DNA from 4 places in the Sphingobacterium sp. UBA865 genome. Region 2 is predicted to be linked to each of the others. Evidence: riboswitches for the same ligand, from Rfam matches in the RefSeq annotation. Region 2 holds a riboswitch; each other region holds the start of a gene.
What was found. A riboswitch is a leader RNA that binds a small molecule or an ion and turns the genes downstream of it on or off. The one in region 2 is predicted to bind S-adenosylmethionine.
Positions count from the first base shown of each region.

Region 1 (4,525 bases), on a different contig from region 2:
ATAAAACAAAACAAAGAACCAGCAAGGCTGTATTGAGTGTATATTTCTGCTTTTTATAGGAATAATATAGACCGTAAATTATCAATCCCCCCAATAATAGGCACGAGAAAAAAATTCCGGTACCAAATCCCATTCCCAATGAGTTCACAAATACGAGATCCACTTTAGCCGCTAGACCGACTAACCATTGAATAATTCCCCACAAAACGGCCCCCAAGATCAGCACTCCGACGAGGAAAGCTTTTATTGTCCCTTTCGCATTAACCTGTCTCGCTCTTCGGAAATAAACAACCATCGCGATAGCCGGGATTGCTAAAAGATTTAATAGATGCACTCCGATCGAAAGCCCCATAACAAAAGCAATAAAAACCAGCCAACGATCGCTACCGTCTTCATCTGCACGGACTTCCCACTTTAAAATTGCCCAAAATACAACTGCTGTACATAAGGAAGACATTGCATAAACTTCAGATTCTACTGCCGAATACCAAAATGAATCGCTGAAACTAAATGCCATTGCACCGACAACTCCTGCGCCGAAGATCTGCAGGTAGGTTGACAAAGAAGCTTGTTTGTCTTTGTTGAGTAGCTTTTTAGCAATGGCGGTTATTGTCCAAAATAAAAAGGTAACAGTAATTCCACTGCAAACTGCAGAACCTATATTCATCCAATAGGCGATCTGCCCCTTATTCCCTAAAGCGAGATTAGAAAATATATTCTGAATAAGAAGAAACAATGGTGCTCCCGGTTGATGTGCCACCTCCAATTTATAGGCACAGGCTATAAATTCACCGCAATCCCACCAGCTTACCGTCTTTTCAACTGTAGCGATATATACACAGGTGGCAATTAGTCCGCAAGCAAAACCGAGTAGAGAATTTAATCTATTGTACGTCATAAGGTCAATTGGTCTATTGTTAAAATCCTTTTTAGCACTTTAAGTTAAAAAGTTATCCTGACTCCGACACACGAATTAACACTATTTAACACCAGTACCTGACTGTAAACAGGCTATTCAACACTGAATATAGAGATCGACCTAAACCACGCTGCCGAGACTTTCAACCTATTTCAGGCTTTCACAATGAATATTATCATAAAAAAGGGAGCTTATCTGCTCCCTTTTTTATCATTTTATGAGTTAGGCTAGTTTTTCAACAATCTTCTTTGTTGGACCAGGATTACTCATCGTATAAAAATGTAATACCGGAGCGCCAAATTTAATCAGCTCCTGACACTGTTGTACCAACCACTCTTCACCTACCTGTCTGACGTCGGCATTCGTTTTACATGCCGCGACAGCGTCACTCAGTTCCTCTGGAATATCTAAATGAAAAATTCTTGGCAAGGTCACCAATTGCTTTTTTGTTGTCAGTGGTTTTAATCCCGGAATAATGGGCACATGGATTCCATTGTCCCTACATTTTGTTACAAATTCCTTGTATTTTTCAACATTAAAGAACATCTGAGTCACAATAAACTCTGCTCCCATATCGACTTTTTGTTTCAGATATTTAAAATCAGTATTGAAATTTGGAGATTCAAAATGCTTTTCGGGATACCCGGCTACTCCGATGCAAAAATCAGTCTTTTCCGACGTGATAATGTCTTCATGCAGATACTTTCCTTTATTCATATCGGTTACCTGTTCCAATAGGTCTGTTGCAAAAGCATGTCCACCATCGGTTGGTATAAAATCGGCATCGCCCTTACGTGCATCACCCCGCAACACCAAAACGTTATCTATCCCCAGGAAGTTCAAATCGATCAATGCATTTTCAGTTTCCTCTTTTGTAAAACCCCCACATATCAAATGTGGCACCGCATCCACTTTATATTTATTCATGATGGCCGCACATATCGCCACTGTCCCAGGACGTTTACGATAGGAAACACGTTCCAGTAATCCACTCGCATGCTCTTTATAGATATAATCTTCCCGATGGTAGGTGACGTCGATAAAAGGAGGTTTAAACTCCATCAGTTCATCCATGGTTTTAAAAATACTTTGGATGCCCTGCCCTTTCGCCGGTGGCAATAGCTCAAAAGAAAACAATGTTTTTCCTTTGGCATTCTGGATATGATCGATAATCTTCATTAAAAAACTGTTTTTAGTTTGGTTGGCTTACATCGAAACGCACACGTCGAGGAATCGTTTATCTACATGTAACTTATCTTTCCCACATGGAGTAGGGTAGAATTTAGCACCTTGAACAATACAGGTTGCTAAGGCTTCAACGGGTCTATTCCCTCGGCCTTTCTCTATAAGCGTTGCTAATATCGTTTTAAAAAATCAAAAGACAAAAATATTTTTTCGAAAAGGCAAAAATAGCAGCAAAAAGACTTCAATAAACGATGTTTCAACGTCACTTTAGCTTTGTGTCCATGCAACGACAGGATTCTTCGCGCTACCAAGAGTTAAAGACCTAGAAAAACCAGTAGAATTAACGATCGAGGATCATAGACAGCGAAGAGATTGACTATGCCACAAGAACATTGGCTAAAGATTAGCTGCCAAAGAATTCCGTAAATTTTTGAGATAAAATGTGATCAATAAGAGTCCCCGAACATGGTACTCTTCTTTCGATCCATATTTAAATCCGTCAAATAAATAGTGATAGGCGACTAATGCCTCTTTTTCGTTGTAAAATAATTCCTTCCAAGAATCAGGAACATCTGCCCATGCCTTGAGCACAATGCCATTCTCGGCATAAATAATTGGTGATTCGACACCATCCATTCGATAATCGTGATGGGTGCCAGAGCTTGATATGTGTTGGAAATAAGCGATAGAATAATCTACGAAATTCAAGGCCCTCGCTTTTATCTCCTTTTCACTTTCTGATTTTACCGGAGCATTTCGCCATAAATTCACTTGGCTATCAAATTTACTGGGCGTTTCCCGGATAAGGGTTTTATCTAACACAAAGTTGATATAAAGTCTTTCACTAGTGGGTATACGTGCTGAGCTAAACTGTGAAAAATCACCTCTCAGCTGAACAAAATCTTTTTTTATTTTAACAATATCCAAAGCGACACTACCTTTTTTCTCATCCGTCAATTCTAATCTATCACCGTCAAATTTGTACTTACCAAAGAGTAAGATATCATCAATCGCCATGACAAACTGGTCCTTATCATGAAGCGAAAGAAAGGATCGGTATAGAATAGGATCATTACCATAGGTATCTGCCTCCACATTTTGGGGAGATTCTCTTTTTAATTTATGATACTCATCATTTGGATAGCCCAATATCATTTGGTAGTTACCTTCAGGAAACTCCTTTTTCTTCCCAAAGAAAGTACACGAAGACAATGAGAGTGTGAATAACAGCAGTAATAACGGTTTCAAAATCAATTAATAATTATGCCCAATAGTAATATTAATATATAAGGACCAAGATAAGAAATTACTGCAATAGTAAGTATAGGATATTCAATTGAATAAGCTTGGGGATATGCCTATTCCTTATACAGATCGACCAATCCCTCAGGCAATTCAACTTCAATGATCTCCTCTTCGCCATCAATTCCTAAGATCAAATCGTCGGACAGCGGAAACATCAGTTCTTTGCCATCCATATCTACTGTGGCGACAAATTGTTGTGGGAATTCCTGAACATCTGTTATTTGCCCCAGTTCGCCATGGTTTTCATCGATCACTAAAAATCCGATTAAATCAGTATATCTAAAATCATCCGGGTCTCGCTCGGGCATTTTATCATTGGAAAGATATAGCTTTTTACGAACGAGTACCTGAGCCTTATCGATATGATCCACATCCTCAAATGTTACATAAGCAGTGCTATTTTTTTGAAATTTAATGGCATCAACAAAATAAGGAACAAGCTTTTTGTTCACTTCTACAAAGACAACATCGATATCCAAACTCTCGTATTCTTCGAATTCAAAAAACAGTTGTACTTCTCCTTTAAGACCTCTTGTTTTACTGATGTAACCGATGTAAAAGCATTGATCAATAGTCATATTTTTCTTATTTGGCGATTAGCTGTGAGACATGATTTGGCAAACGATTAGCCTATTGGCTGTTTCAAAAAAAGCCGGCTCAAGATTGAGTCGGCTTTCTCGAATACTTTATGAAAGAATTAACCTTCAGTTTCTTCTGATGCAGGAGCTTCAGTCTCTTCAGCAGCAGTTTCTTCTGCTACAGGAGCATTTTTAGCAGCAACAGCAGCAGCTTTTTCTTCTTTTTTCTTAGCTTCAGCCACTAAAGCAGCTTTTTTAGCTTCAGCTTTAGTTTGTGCTAAACCATCTTTTTTACCAGAGATTCTAGCTTCTTGAGCGTCAGTCCAAGCTGTAAATTTAGCTTCAGCAGCAGCTTCATCAAAAGCACCTTTTTTCACACCACCTTGCAAGTGTTTTTTGTAAAGAACACCTTTGTAAGAAAGGATAGCACGAGCAGTGTCAGTTGGTTGAGCACCTTTATTCATCCAATCCAAAGCTTTTTCAAAATCCAAAACGATAGTTGCTGGATTTGTGTTTGGGTTGTAAGAACCAATACGTT
Region 1 covers NZ_DBGB01000031.1:14,265-18,789, reverse strand. Annotated here, with positions in the region: gene B2O97_RS16145 (DUF2723 domain-containing protein) at 1-898, opposite strand, end outside; gene B2O97_RS16140 (methylenetetrahydrofolate reductase) at 1,142-2,098, opposite strand; SAM riboswitch class I at 2,169-2,271, opposite strand; gene B2O97_RS16135 (hypothetical protein) at 2,501-3,352, opposite strand; gene rimM (ribosome maturation factor RimM) at 3,463-3,987, opposite strand; gene B2O97_RS16125 (30S ribosomal protein S16) at 4,107-4,525, opposite strand, start outside.
Region 1: linked by a shared signal. The riboswitch ahead of B2O97_RS16140 (methylenetetrahydrofolate reductase) and the one ahead of B2O97_RS22665 (5-oxoprolinase) in region 2 are both predicted to bind S-adenosylmethionine.

Region 2 (4,525 bases):
GGTTACCATATTACCACTTGGGAAAAAGGTCACTTTAATAATTATAAGGCCAAAGCTGAATCCTGGGAGATACCGAAAGTATTAGGAAATTGGAATTTTTCGATAGAATAATCCCGTCGTCTATTTTCAATTATCCAATTTTTTACCTTTATAAAACTTGCTCCATGCATCTCCCGCATAGCCGTTATCCAAATATTCAAAGGTGGAAGCACTCGCCCCTTTCAACTCTTGGCCGCGATAGAAAACCGTCCAGGAGTCTTTTGCATACCCTCCTCCAAGTGCTTTAAAGGTGGATGCCGAAGCGCCGGTAACTTTTATTCCCTGATAGTAAACTGCCCAAGCGTCTTTGGCATAGCCATCACCCATGTATTCAAAGGTTGAAGCAGAAGCCCCTTCCACTTTCTTATTTTTATAAAACACAGACCAGCTGTCTTTGGCGTATTGACCGCCAAGAGGCTGTGTGGTAGGATCAGCAAATCTATCGTTCTTTTCGCCCCTATAATAGCTGTTCCAATTATCTTTCGCATACCCCCGACCGAGATTTTCAAAGCTCGAAGCGTTTGCCCCATTAATTTCCTTGCCTAAATAGTAGACTTTCCACGCGTCTTTGCTGTAACCACTTCCCAGTGTCTTGAAGGTAGAAATTGTTACGTTTGACAATGGCTTGCCATAAAAGTAAACTTTCCAGGCATCGCTAGCATAACCGTCTCCAAGAAATTGGAAAGTAGATGGGCTGCCATCAGTTAGTATTGACCCCCGAAAATATACCTTCCAGCTATCCTTGGCGTAACCCGAACCTAAAAATTGAAACGAACTAGCATTGGCGTTTGGAATTTCTTTGCCACGATAATAAATGCGTGATCCGATTTTGCTGTAACCATCACCCAGATGTTCCTGAAAGAAAAAAGTAGCAGGATTAGCATGCGCTAATTTAGCGCACATCGCAGGTGTGGCAGTAGCTAATATAAAAAGAACTAGGATGGTTTTAAACGTAAATTTTGACATTATATAGGGCATCGGGTTAAATTTGAAAACAAATAATCATGTTTTCTCTTTTTAATGAGACCCCGTAATCATAATAAAGTTTAGTCATCAATTAATTATTTATTTCTTGGAACTATTGCGGTTGAAAATAGAAGGGTCATTGTATCGCATGCTATTTCTTCAACTAAATTACAACTTTTTAAGCGCTCAGGCTGCAGTGGATAGAGATAACAGTTTTCATGAAATTGGCGACCGCGAGGAAAGGAGATTGTCCTGTCAGATCTTTGTCAATACGCACTGTAAAAGTCTAAAAATTTGGTCAAGTCGTATTTTTTTTGTATATTGCTGGTTATGAGTTTTAAAGAAAAATTAGAGAACTGGCGCACGTCAATCAATCGCGCCGGTAGTGGTGAGGAATTGTATATTTTGCTTTTGAACTACAAAAAGTTTATCAACAAAAATTGGATGGACGATTTTGGCGACCCGGGCAACTGGAAATCGGAATTAAATCAGGTCATCAGCAAAGTAAGAAAGAAAGTGAATGTGGCAGAAATTCAAAATTGCGGCGATCTCTCGTCCTACAAAGACGACGCTCGACAAACAGCCCATTCGCTCAATCATACATTAAGATATCACCACTCATTGACGAAAGAGTAGGCTAGGCCTACTCTTTTTGCGTTTATAGGGCTTTACTGTAAAGGAATCAGGACATTCTGTTCCAAGCGTACAGGAACATGCTTCACCGAGGTAAAACCGTCTTCCTTGGAAATGATGTTGGAAAGATCCAGTCCTCTTTTGGAGAACGTACTGATCAAAGCTGTTCTAAAGGTTGCCTTGGCTGAACCCCAGCCTTGTCCCAAAATGGTGTCATTGTTGAGCTGGATCAGTTCATCTGTTGAATAATAACTGAATTTTTCCAGTAAGTGTTGGTAAAGATTTGTTGTAGTAGCCATACAATTTAAAAATTTAAAGGATAAAACCATAAACTGTATCCAGATCTTGTTGGGGAAAATAATCGTTCAGCGACGTTTATTTTGGTCGAAACCCGTATTAATTTACCACCGCGGTGCCTGCACTCGGTTGGTATTGCATCATGCAATTCTGAATACTCTACAAATATAGTAGATTATTTTTTATAATAAAAAATATTTTTGTTTTTAAGGGTAAATGAACGTTAGCAACAGGAATAAGGCGATCAAAAGCGAGGCGCGTTGTTGGCTGTGATTTGGTTATGAAGCGGATAGCTGGAGAATTAAATTATCATGCTACTGTAATCTCATCGAAAACACTTTTAAAAACAGAGATAAGACAATACTTTTGCGCCATGAATAGAATTGCGGAAATTAACGAATACATTGCTGCCGAACGCGAGGTATTATTACAACACCCTTTGTATCGTAAGATCAAAACGATCAAGAATCTACGTTCTTTTACAGAAGGGCATGTGTACGCTGTATGGGATTTTATGTCTTTACTAAAAGCTTTACAGATTAAATTGACCTGTACGACTTTACCTTGGTTTGCGAGTGAGCATCCATCAACACGCTATCTAATCAACGAAATTGTCTTGGCTGAGGAGTCGGATGAATACATTGATGGCCGCCGTTTGAGCCACTTTGAGATGTATCTGGACGCCATGGATGCCATGGGTGCCGACCTTCATCTGGTCAACAAATTTATTGCTCAAGCCAAAAAATCGAGCAACATATTCGATGTCATTGCAACGACCACATTGGATAAGCGGATCAAAGACTTTTTGAATTTTACATTCGAAGTGATTGCTGAGGGCGAGGTGCATAAAATTGCCGCAGCATTTACATTTGGACGCGAAGATCTTATCCCGGGAATGTTTACCTCTATTTTGGAAGAAATTAAAACAAACTTTCCTACAGCCAATCTGGACAGCTTTATTTATTATTTTCAACGCCATATTGATCTTGACGGCGACGAGCATGGACCGTTGGCGATGCAGATGATCGCAGATCTCGCGAAGGACGATGAGGTTAAATGGACAGAAATGAAAGAGATCAGTAAAATAGCGCTACAAAAAAGAATCCAGTTGTGGAATGCAATAGAAGATTCCTTATACGGATAATTTATTATTATACCGTCGAGAAAGGCCTTTCAAATCACGATTTGAAAGGCCTTTTTTATGTGTTGTAAAAAAGGATATTGTAAGGGCTTCTTGGCAGATATTGGTCTTTTTGTTTGAATTGATGAAAAAATGTCTTTTTTCCATAACATATTGGCGTTTGTGAAGAAATCCAAGTTCCAATAAGTGTCTAAGTTTGCTACGCAAAAAAATAATAGAGCACACGTGAACTTTTTTCCTCCCTATTGGGCAAAAGGAATACTAACCATGGGATTGTTAGTATTCGCTATTTCGGACACCTTCGCCCTCGATTCTTTGCGCATGTCCCTGAAAGACATGATCGACAAAGCACTACAGAACAGTAAATACATCGAGCAGTCTTATTTGCAGCTCAAAGAAACTGAGGTGGCGGTACAGCAGCAACGCATGGAGTTGCTGCCCAAGATTTCCGCCCGAGCTTCTGCCAGTTATGCGAGTAATATGCCTGTTTATGATCAAGGCCTTTTAAATAAACCCTCCCAGCATGATATCATTCACTACTTGTACGATAGCGGTTTGGATTTTTATCTGAATCTCTACAATGGGCATCGGGACCTGATGAAAATTGAGTCCAAAAAATTGGAAAATGAGCTGGCTAGAATCGATTGGAAGAATGCCGCGGCGCAGACGAAATTGGAGGTTTGCAATCTTTTTTTGGATTTGGAACTGTCGTATAGTAACCGATCTTTAATCGAGCAGGATATTGCTGATCAACGGGCACAGCTCAAGGAGATTGAGCATCTGTATAAGGCGGGTGTTGTATTGCACAGTGACGTCTTGCGTATTTCGTTGGAGCTTTCGAAGCGGGAACTGTTGCTCGTGCAGATCGGTCATGATATTCAGGCTGCAAATCAGAAGCTGCAGCTAATTGGTGGTATTACTGCGGAGATTGTGCCCCTGCCCGAGCAGTTTCAGGTGGAAAACCCCAGCTATGAAGCGCTTGTTGCCGAAGCGCGAAGCCATGCTTTTTCCCTCCTAAAATCCGAACAGGAAGTGGTTTTGAAGAAGTTGTCGGTCAAACAGGCGCGATCAAATTATCTTCCTGAGTTGGGTTTGACCAGTACATTCACCTTTGCCAATCCACAGGTTTTCTTGTATCCCTATAACCCCAGCTGGTATAATCTGAGTATCACAGGGCTCAAATTAACCATACCGATCTCGGCAATTTATCTCAATAAAAACGTGGTGCGCGGAGCACAGATCGCCTTGGATCGACAAGAGGTAAAACACCATCATGAAGAGGAGATTCTGGAAAATCAGCTGTTACAGGCCCTGTTGGATTATCAATTGGCTATTAAGCAGCAGGACGTCTGTCAAAACAATAAGGCGTTGGCGCAGGAAAATGCACGGATTATAAAAAACAGGTATTTTAAATCATCGGCTTTGATTACAGATCTCTTGGATGCTGAT
Region 2 covers NZ_DBGB01000041.1:130,106-134,630, reverse strand. Annotated here, with positions in the region: gene B2O97_RS22680 (hypothetical protein) at 1-111, shown strand, start outside; gene B2O97_RS22675 (DKNYY domain-containing protein) at 127-1,005, opposite strand; gene B2O97_RS22670 (hypothetical protein) at 1,336-1,641, shown strand; gene B2O97_RS22665 (5-oxoprolinase) at 1,674-1,937, opposite strand; SAM-I-IV-variant riboswitch at 2,005-2,098, opposite strand; gene B2O97_RS22660 (DUF3050 domain-containing protein) at 2,309-3,079, shown strand; gene B2O97_RS22655 (TolC family protein) at 3,302-4,525, shown strand, end outside.

Region 3 (4,525 bases), on a different contig from region 2:
GTGGCGGAAACAACAAATCTGTATTAACGCTCAGGACTAAAGTTGGACAATCAATGCTCGCCAAAGCAGATTCAATAGATCGTCTTCCCCGACCTAAATTGTGGCTGTCCATTGCTTTGGTCAGGAAATAATAGCTGTACGCATTATAGCGTTTCACCAATTTTTCACCCTGATAGTTCTGATAGGAGGATGCTTTATAATGATCGAGTTTTTCCTTATCATCTTCCTTTTGCGTGTTGGCATACGTTGTATAGTTGCGGTAAGACAACAGTGCCATAGCGCGTGCAACTTTCAATCCTTTAGCTCCACCATCAGGGTGATTGGCGTAAAAGGTTCGATCAGTTGTAATGGCCAGACGTTGACTTTCATTGAATGCAATACCCCATGGTGAGTGGACGGCATTTGTTCCAACCACGATGAGATGGTTGATGGCTATACTGTGCGATACGGCCCATTCCAATGCTTGTTGACCGCCTAATGACCCCCCGATAAGGATCTCTATTTGTTTGATTTCCAGGTGGTCCGCAAGGGCTTGATGTGCGTTGACCAAATCCCTCACTGTGAATTCGGGGAAAGATAGGTAATAGGGTTGTCCGGTTGCTGGGTTTACAGATAGCGGATTACTGCTATTATATGCTGATCCTATGACATTGGCACAAATAATATAATAATCGTTTGCATCAAACAACTCACCTGTTCCAAAAAGACCGGACCACCAATCCAGCACATCTGCATTGGCCGTTAATGCATGGCAAACCCAGATCACATTGCTGCGATCTGCGTTGGGTTTGCCAAATGTTTCATAACTGATTTGTAAATCAGTAAGCTCTCTTCCATTTTCAAATACAAAAGGCTCCGGGTGCAGATATATATGCTTACTCATTTTACGTTTAAGTTTTAAGCCGAAAAAATCTGATTATTTAATTTTATCAAAAGCTTGTTGTAAATCAGCTTTGATATCATCAATATGCTCTATTCCTACAGAAAGACGTAATAAGCCTTTGAAGACTCCGGCATTGGCTTGATCTTCATCACTCAATTGTTGATGGGTTGTAGCTGCTGGATGAATAATCAATGACTTCGTATCACCAACATTGGCCAAATGACTGATCAATTCTAAGCTGTCGATAAAGCTATTGGCCTTTTGCGCTGCGTCACCTTTAAGCTGGAAAGAAAGTACCGCGCCATAGCCATTTTTAAGGTATTTTTGTGCGTTAGCGAAGCTCGGAGAGCTTTCTAATCCCGGATAGTTTACTTTTTCTACCTGTGGATGCGCCTCAAGCCATTTTGCGACCTCTAAAGTGTTGTCTACATGGCGTTGCACCCGCAAAGACAAGGTTTCAAGTCCTTGTAATAATAAAAATGAATTGAAAGGGGAGAGTGCTGGTCCGAAATCCCGGAGCCCTTCCACACGCGCCCGAATGGCAAATTGAATATTTCCGAATGGTCCGCTTTCACCGAAAACTTCGGAAAATACTAAACCATGATAGCCTTCAGATGGTTCGGAAAATTGCGGGTATTTTCCATTGCCCCAATTGTAGTTTCCGCCGTCGACGATGACACCGCCAATGCTTGTGCCATGTCCACCGATCCATTTAGTTGCCGATTCAACAACCACGTTTGCACCATACTCCAGAGGTTTAAATAAATAACCTCCGGCTCCAAAAGTATTGTCGACGATTAATGGTAAGTCATATTTTTTTGCTACGGCAGCAATTTTTTCAAAGTCGGGAATATTGAAACTTGGGTTTCCGATTGTTTCAACATAGATTGCTTTTGTTTTATCATCAATGAGCGCTTCAATTTTATCTGCTTCGGCGTCTGTTGCAAAACGAGCTTCGATGCCTAGGCGCTTAAAAGAAACTTTAAACTGGTTGAATGTACCGCCGTATAAGTTGGATCCCGCAACAAAATTGTCACCACTTTCCAAAATATTATTTAAAGCTATAAACTGTGCCGCCTGGCCGGATGCAACAGCAACAGCTGCAACTCCACCTTCCAGTGCCGCAATACGTTGTTCGAAAACATCCGTAGTAGGGTTCATAATCCGTGTATAAATATTACCGAACTGCTTTAATGCAAATAAGTTTGCGCCGTGTTCGGCATTTTCAAATACAAAAGATGTTGTTTGATATATAGGAACTGCTCTAGATCCCGTAGTAGGGTCAGCGACTTGGCCAGCGTGAACCTGAAGAGTTTCGAATTTTAAATTTTTGTTTGAAGACATAATATATCAGATTTTAAGGGTTCAAAAAGAAATTGCAAAGTAAAAAGAGAAGCATACACACCTCCTTGAAGGGTCTGTTAAATCTTTATCCAAGAAAACGGAAATGATTTTTAACAAGCATGGAAGTGCATATGCATACGCATTCGCATCGATACAATTGTACGATGGGTTACACTTTCGCTTATCGTGCGGTTCACTTGTGTTGAACCTGAATTTTTAATGGACTTCAGTAATTTAATAATCATTGTCTTATGTCATTTATATGCTCCAAAACGATATTGTTTTGGACAGGAATTGGCACCTTTTCAAACAAATTGAAGGTTGCCAGTGGGTCATTGAGCCAGTCTCTCGCCACTTCTTTATAAATCAAGACCTACTGATGAAGGGAGGTGTTGATTAGAAATCTTCTTTCGAAGACGACACAAATATAAACTCTTTTTTTATTAAAGCAAAAGAAATGGTGTTTTTTAGTTAAAGGAATTTTGAATAACATGCCGATTGGCATCGCATATCTTCCGATGAAACCGCAAAAGTAACTGTCAATCGGGTATTATGATTTCTTTAAATTAATCCGTTCTGCAGTTTGATTTAAATCTGTTAGAAGAGGTTTAAGCGCATCGATTCTACTATGGATATCATAGGCGAGGTGGCGATTCGTCTTTTTGTTTAACGATAGCGAGAGGCCCACCAAATGGGAATTGACCTGATATGCGAGTGCCTGAAAATGGTGAATATGTGACCAATCCATCCATTTGTGCTCGGGTTCTTTTTTCATTTGATTAATGGCGTCTGAAAACAGGGCCATGGCGGTCTGCGCCTTTTTACGAGCCAGTCGTATATCAAACGAACTTTGTCTTTCGTCCGACAGACGGTTATTGATGATCTGGAAATAATGCGCGTTGTAAAGGGATACCTCTTTTGCCAGCTGAACCATGCCTGTGCTCTGGCGTACAGGTATCAAGAAATAACCCGCTATAGCCAAGAATGCTCCAATCAGTGTGAAAAGTATTCGGCTGCCTAAAATGAGATTGATGTTGCCTTCGAACAGATTGAGTGCAATCACAATTCCCAAGGTAATGAAGATGACACTGACCATATAGTTAGATCGGTTGAACAAAAAGAATCCAAAAAGACCCAATGCAGCTATGGTTAGGAGTGCTGGAAGAAAATGAATAGAAATTAAGCAGAACACACCAACTATAATACCCGAGAATGTACCGACAATACGTTCTATATTACGGGTTTTTGTCATTGAAAATGCTGGCCTGGCAACAATAGCGATCGTCAGTAAGATCCAATAGGTATATTTAAAATCCAAAAATAAAATACCGATCAATGCACCTGTTCCAAAAAGAAGAGCCATCCGAACCGCAAATCGAAAAAGCGGATTATTCAGATGGAGTTTACTTTTTAGATCAGCGAGATTACGTAATGGTCGACTGATAAATTGTTGGTACTCGCTGGTGTCAATCTTATCCTGAATTTCCTGATTTTGATAAAAAGCGACCTGGATTCTGTTGAGTACATCAATAATTGCTTCGATGTTGCTTATGATCGAACATAATATACCTTTTGCTGGATCGGCCTGTTGTTCTTGAATTTCTTTTAAATCCCGTAAGAGGGCATTAATTTTAAAGTTATTATTGTATAATTGATGTGCATACCGGAACCTCTTGTTGGGTTGTGAAAAGCTATCGATTTCTAACGCTAATAATTTGATTGTGTGACGAATTATGGGAAGGCTGCCCGTGTCTGCAAGATTTTTGCGAATTGCATCGTAGTCATGATCAAGCGCAATAATTAACTCATGGAGGTCAATTAATCCATAAACCTGACTGAGCCAATAATTGCTTTTATGCCACTGTTGGCTTATGATTTTTTTTTCTCGAAACAGAAGAGACCTGATTTGTTCCTGCTGTTCGCTGATCTGGCCATGAATTTTTCCTACGCGACTGTACGTAATATTCAAAGGAATATCGGGATCGTAAGACTGTGATCGTATCAATAGAAATTGGGACAATCCATGAAAGCCGTTAGCCATGGCATGTTTTAAAGAGCGATAAGGTTGTATATAGGCTTGTAAAAGGCTAAAAAAGTAATATATTATGGAACCTGTTGTAATCTGTAAGCCAACCGCAAATGGGTGTTGTGGGGCCATTCCGATCACAAAACTCATGAGAATCAATGTCATGTTTCCAATTGCAGCATAGCGGGCTCCAAAAATGCCGTATAAGGTGCATATAAAACCGGCTGCCGCTAGCACGATAACCAAGGGCCAATGATAGGGAAATACAATAG
Region 3 covers NZ_DBGB01000012.1:57,687-62,211, reverse strand. Annotated here, with positions in the region: gene B2O97_RS05620 (homoserine O-acetyltransferase family protein) at 1-883, opposite strand, end outside; gene B2O97_RS05615 (O-acetylhomoserine aminocarboxypropyltransferase/cysteine synthase family protein) at 917-2,227, opposite strand; SAM riboswitch class I at 2,483-2,595, opposite strand; gene B2O97_RS05610 (FUSC family protein) at 2,778-4,525, opposite strand, start outside.
Region 3: linked by a shared signal. The riboswitch ahead of B2O97_RS05615 (O-acetylhomoserine aminocarboxypropyltransferase/cysteine synthase family protein) and the one ahead of B2O97_RS22665 (5-oxoprolinase) in region 2 are both predicted to bind S-adenosylmethionine.

Region 4 (4,525 bases), on a different contig from region 2:
CCCTAATGGACCCACTGGTCAATCAACAAACAAAATTCCGGGTAGCCACATTACCTCCAAGAGAGAATGCGAAACTTGCGAAAACAATTTCTGATTTGGAAAAAAGATTGGATATCCTCAACAGAAAAAACGCGTGGAGTGGCTTTAATGTATATGATTCCGTTGCCATGCTGGGCGGCAAAAAAGCAGACTACATCGAAGATATTGCTATTGGAATGGAGCTTGCTAAACGTCCATTAAAGGATCGATTGAATGTGATCATCGTTCAAGAACTTATCAAAGAGGAGTTGGCTCAACGCGACATTAAAGCTCCTTTCAATATTGAAATATGGAGCACAAACAATATATTACTAAATAATATTTTAAACGAAGCCGCTTTAAATAACCCAACAAATACAACCAAATACTCAACGGCACTTTTTAAAGGTGATATCGGTGCTGCGCCAGGAAAATTAACCATCTATTTCCCCAATAAAAAGGCGATAATTGCCGATAATATGGGCTATCTGTTGCTGCCCATGCTGGCACTGCTTTTCTTGTTGGTGGGGTGTTTTGCTTATACACTGATTATCATCTTCAGACAAAAGAAAGTTTCGGAAATGAAGACGGATTTCATCAACAACATGACGCATGAGTTTAAAACACCTGTTGCAACAATTATGATTGCCAGTGAGTCACTTAAAGATCCAGACATCAATGCCGACCACAAGCGCGTTCAGAAATTGGCTAATATCATCTACGACGAAAATGTTAGACTCGGAAATCATATTGAACGTGTGCTCGATTTGGCAAGACTAGAAAAAGAAACGCTAAAACTCGACCAGGTAGAAGTATGCATCAATGATCTTGTTTCGGCAGTAACGGACAGTATGCAGCTACGGATGCAAAATATTGGCGGGAAATTCAGTATAGATCTTGCAGCGACCAAGGATGTTGTCGTTGGTGATGAGTTACATTTTTCCAATGTATTTTACAATCTTTTGGATAATGCCATCAAGTACAGCAAAGGAGATTTACATGTCAACATCAATTCAAAAAATGTTGGCGACACCATTGTTGTCACCATAGCCGACAATGGTATTGGGATGAGCCGGGATCACCTGCAAAAGATTTTCGACCAGTTTTACCGTATTCCAACTGGGAATGTTCATAATGTCAAAGGATTTGGCCTTGGCTTAAGTTATGTACAGGACATTCTGAGAAGGCTGAACGGAAAAATTACAGTTAAAAGTGAAAAAGATAAAGGCACGACCTTTGAAGTAATTTTGCCTATTAAAAAATAAAACGTTCCTTTTTTGTATATTTCCTCTTTAAAAAATTTCAAAGGTTGAGGAAGGCTGATTTATCAGCATCAAGGGACATTGGTGAAAATTAATATATTCATTATGCAAAAGATATTATTAGCAGAAGATGATCCTAATTTGGGGGATCTTTTAAAAGACTATCTCGAATTAAAGGGAAAATTTGACGTCACATTATGCACGGATGGAGATGAAGCGATTTCTCAATTCAAAAAAAATAACTACGACCTTTGTATTTTTGATGTCATGATGCCAAAAAAGGACGGATTTACAGTTGGACGTGAAATCAGAAAAACAAACAATACTGTTCCTATTATCTTTGCCACAGCAAAGGGGATGATGGAAGATAAGACCGAAGCCTTTGAGCTAGGAGGAGATGATTATATCACCAAGCCTTTTCGAGTGGAAGAATTATTGCTCCGCATCAATGCTTTGCTGAAACGCAGTGTTCGAGACAAAGAAGAAGAAGTGGTTGCGGATAAATTTGAAATTGGCGATTATTTCTTTGATTATACAAGTCAGCAGATTTCTTACAAAGGACAGATGCAAAAACTCTCCACGAAAGAAGCTGAACTACTCCGCTTGCTTTGCTTAAAGAAAAATGATGTGCTGACCCGGGAAGAAGCGTTGTTAAAAATATGGCATGATGATAACTATTTTACGGGTAGAAGTATGGATGTATTTCTCAGTAAACTTCGTAAATATCTAAAAGAAGATAGCAAAGTTGAAATTGTCAATGTGCACGGAAAAGGTTACAAACTTTTGGTCAGCTAAAAAAAGGGGAATGAAAAATATAGTCATTCCCCTTTTTATGCTACACACGTATTCAAGCGTGACTTACTCGAATTCGTGGATGAAAATAAAAGAACAAAACAATTTCATCCTTAGTAGAATATAAAAAATTGACGCACTTTTATAAAAAATTTGCATTTCAAAAAGAAATGTTCTAACTTAGCGTCGCTTATAGAGAAAGGCAGAGGGAATAGACCCGATGAAGCCTTAGCAACCTGTCCCTTGACAAGGTGCTAAATTCTACCCTACTTGATATGGGAATGATAAGCCGAAGTCACCAAATTCTAGTGTGTCCTTCTCTCTCTAGCAAGAAATATAGTTGAAAAAGAAATATTAAAAACATTCATTATGTTATTGACTAACAATTTAGGTTACCCTCGTGTGGGCGCGTTCCGCGAATTGAAAAAAGCCAATGAGGCCTATTGGGCTAAAAAATCTTCTGTTGAGGAATTATTGGACACAGCAAAAAAAATTCGTGAAGGCAATTGGAAAACACAAAAAGATGCTGGAATAGATTTGATCCCTTCCAATGATTTCTCTTTTTACGATCAAGTATTGGATTTAACCCTCACTGTTGGTGCAATTCCTGCTCGCTACCATTCTTTATTGAATAAAGTAGACAACAATTACAGTTTAGATCTATATTTTGCCATGGCGCGCGGTTTCCAACAAGAAGGAATCGACGTGACTGCAATGGAAATGACCAAGTGGTTGGATACGAACTACCACTACATGGTACCAGAATTCACCAAAGATCAAGAATTCAAATTGACTTCCGAAAAATTCTTAAATGAATACAACGAAGCAAAATCATTGGGCATCGATACTAAACCAGTTCTATTAGGTCCTATTACATACCTTTTGATCGGTAAAGAAAAAGAAGCTGGCTTCGACCGTATCGATTTATTGGATAAACTTATTCCAGTATATGAGCAAATACTAACTAAACTAGCTGATGCTGGTACACAATATGTTCAGATTGACGAGCCTTTCTTAGCATTGGATTTAGATGCTAAAGTAAAAGCTTTATATCAACCTACTTTCGAAAAATTAGCTGCAGCAGCAAAAAATATCAAATTAATCGCAACGACTTACTTCGAATCTTTAAAAGACAACGAAGATATCGCAGTTAACCTACCTATCCATGCTTTACATTTGGATCTGGTACGCGGTGAAAATCAATTGGATACGGTATTGGCTAAAGTTCCTGCTTCATTAACATTATCTTTAGGTATTGTTGAAGGCCGTAACATCTGGAAAAATGATTACGAAAAATCATTGGTTAAAATCAAACAGGCTGTTGATGCATTAGGAAAAGACCGTGTATGGGTAGCTCCTTCTTCATCACTGTTGCACGTTCCTTTTGACTTAGACAATGAACACAATGAACAATCGCTACCAGCTGAAGTAAAAAACTGGTTAGCATTTGCTAAACAAAAATTAGCTGAAGTAAAAGACTTAGCCGTACTAGCGGAGGGAGAAGTTGATGCTGAAACAGCAAAACGCTTCGAAGCGAACAAAGCGGCTGCTGAAAGCCGCCGTACCTCTCCATTGATCCACAAACCAGAGGTTAAAACACGTACAAGCAATATTACTGATGACGATGCAAAACGCACTTCAGCATTTGCAGACCGTAAAGCAGCGCAACAAGCGAAATTCAACTTACCGGCGTTCCCGACCACAACTATCGGTTCATTCCCACAAACGAAAGATGTTCGTAAATGGAGAGCAGATCTGAAAAAGGGTGCTATTACGCAGGCAGAATACGATAAAGCAATCGCAGAAGAAACAGAAAACACCATCCGTCTTCAAGAGCAATTGGATATCGACGTATTAGTACACGGCGAATTCGAACGTAATGACATGGTTGAATACTTCGGTGAACAATTGGCTGGTTACGCTTTCACACAAAATGGTTGGGTACAATCTTACGGTTCACGTTGTGTAAAACCTCCGATTATCTATGGTGACGTATACCGTCCTGAAGATATGACTGTCCGTTGGTCTTCATATGCACAATCATTGACAAATCGTCCGGTTAAAGGTATGTTGACTGGTCCTGTAACAATCTTACAATGGTCTTTCGTACGTAACGATCAACCGCGCTCAACAACGACTTACCAAATTGCATTGGCGATCTTGGATGAAGTACAAGCCTTGGAAAAAGCAGGTATCAAAATCATACAAATCGATGAACCAGCTATCCGTGAAGGATTACCGTTACGTAAAGCTGATCAAAAAGATTACTTGAACTGGGCAGTACGTGCTTTCCGTGTCTCTTCATCAAATGTTGAAGACGATACACAGATTCACACACACATGTGTTATTCTGAGTTCAATAATGTGATCGAAGATATCGCTGCAATGGATGCCGATGTTATCACGATTGAGACTTCACGTTCTCAAATGAAATTATTGAATGCTTTCGCCGG
Region 4 covers NZ_DBGB01000020.1:58,108-62,632, forward strand. Annotated here, with positions in the region: gene B2O97_RS11065 (sensor histidine kinase) at 1-1,283, shown strand, start outside; gene B2O97_RS11070 (response regulator transcription factor) at 1,386-2,075, shown strand; SAM riboswitch class I at 2,260-2,363, shown strand; gene metE (5-methyltetrahydropteroyltriglutamate--homocysteine S-methyltransferase) at 2,442-4,525, shown strand, end outside.
Region 4: linked by a shared signal. The riboswitch ahead of metE (5-methyltetrahydropteroyltriglutamate--homocysteine S-methyltransferase) and the one ahead of B2O97_RS22665 (5-oxoprolinase) in region 2 are both predicted to bind S-adenosylmethionine.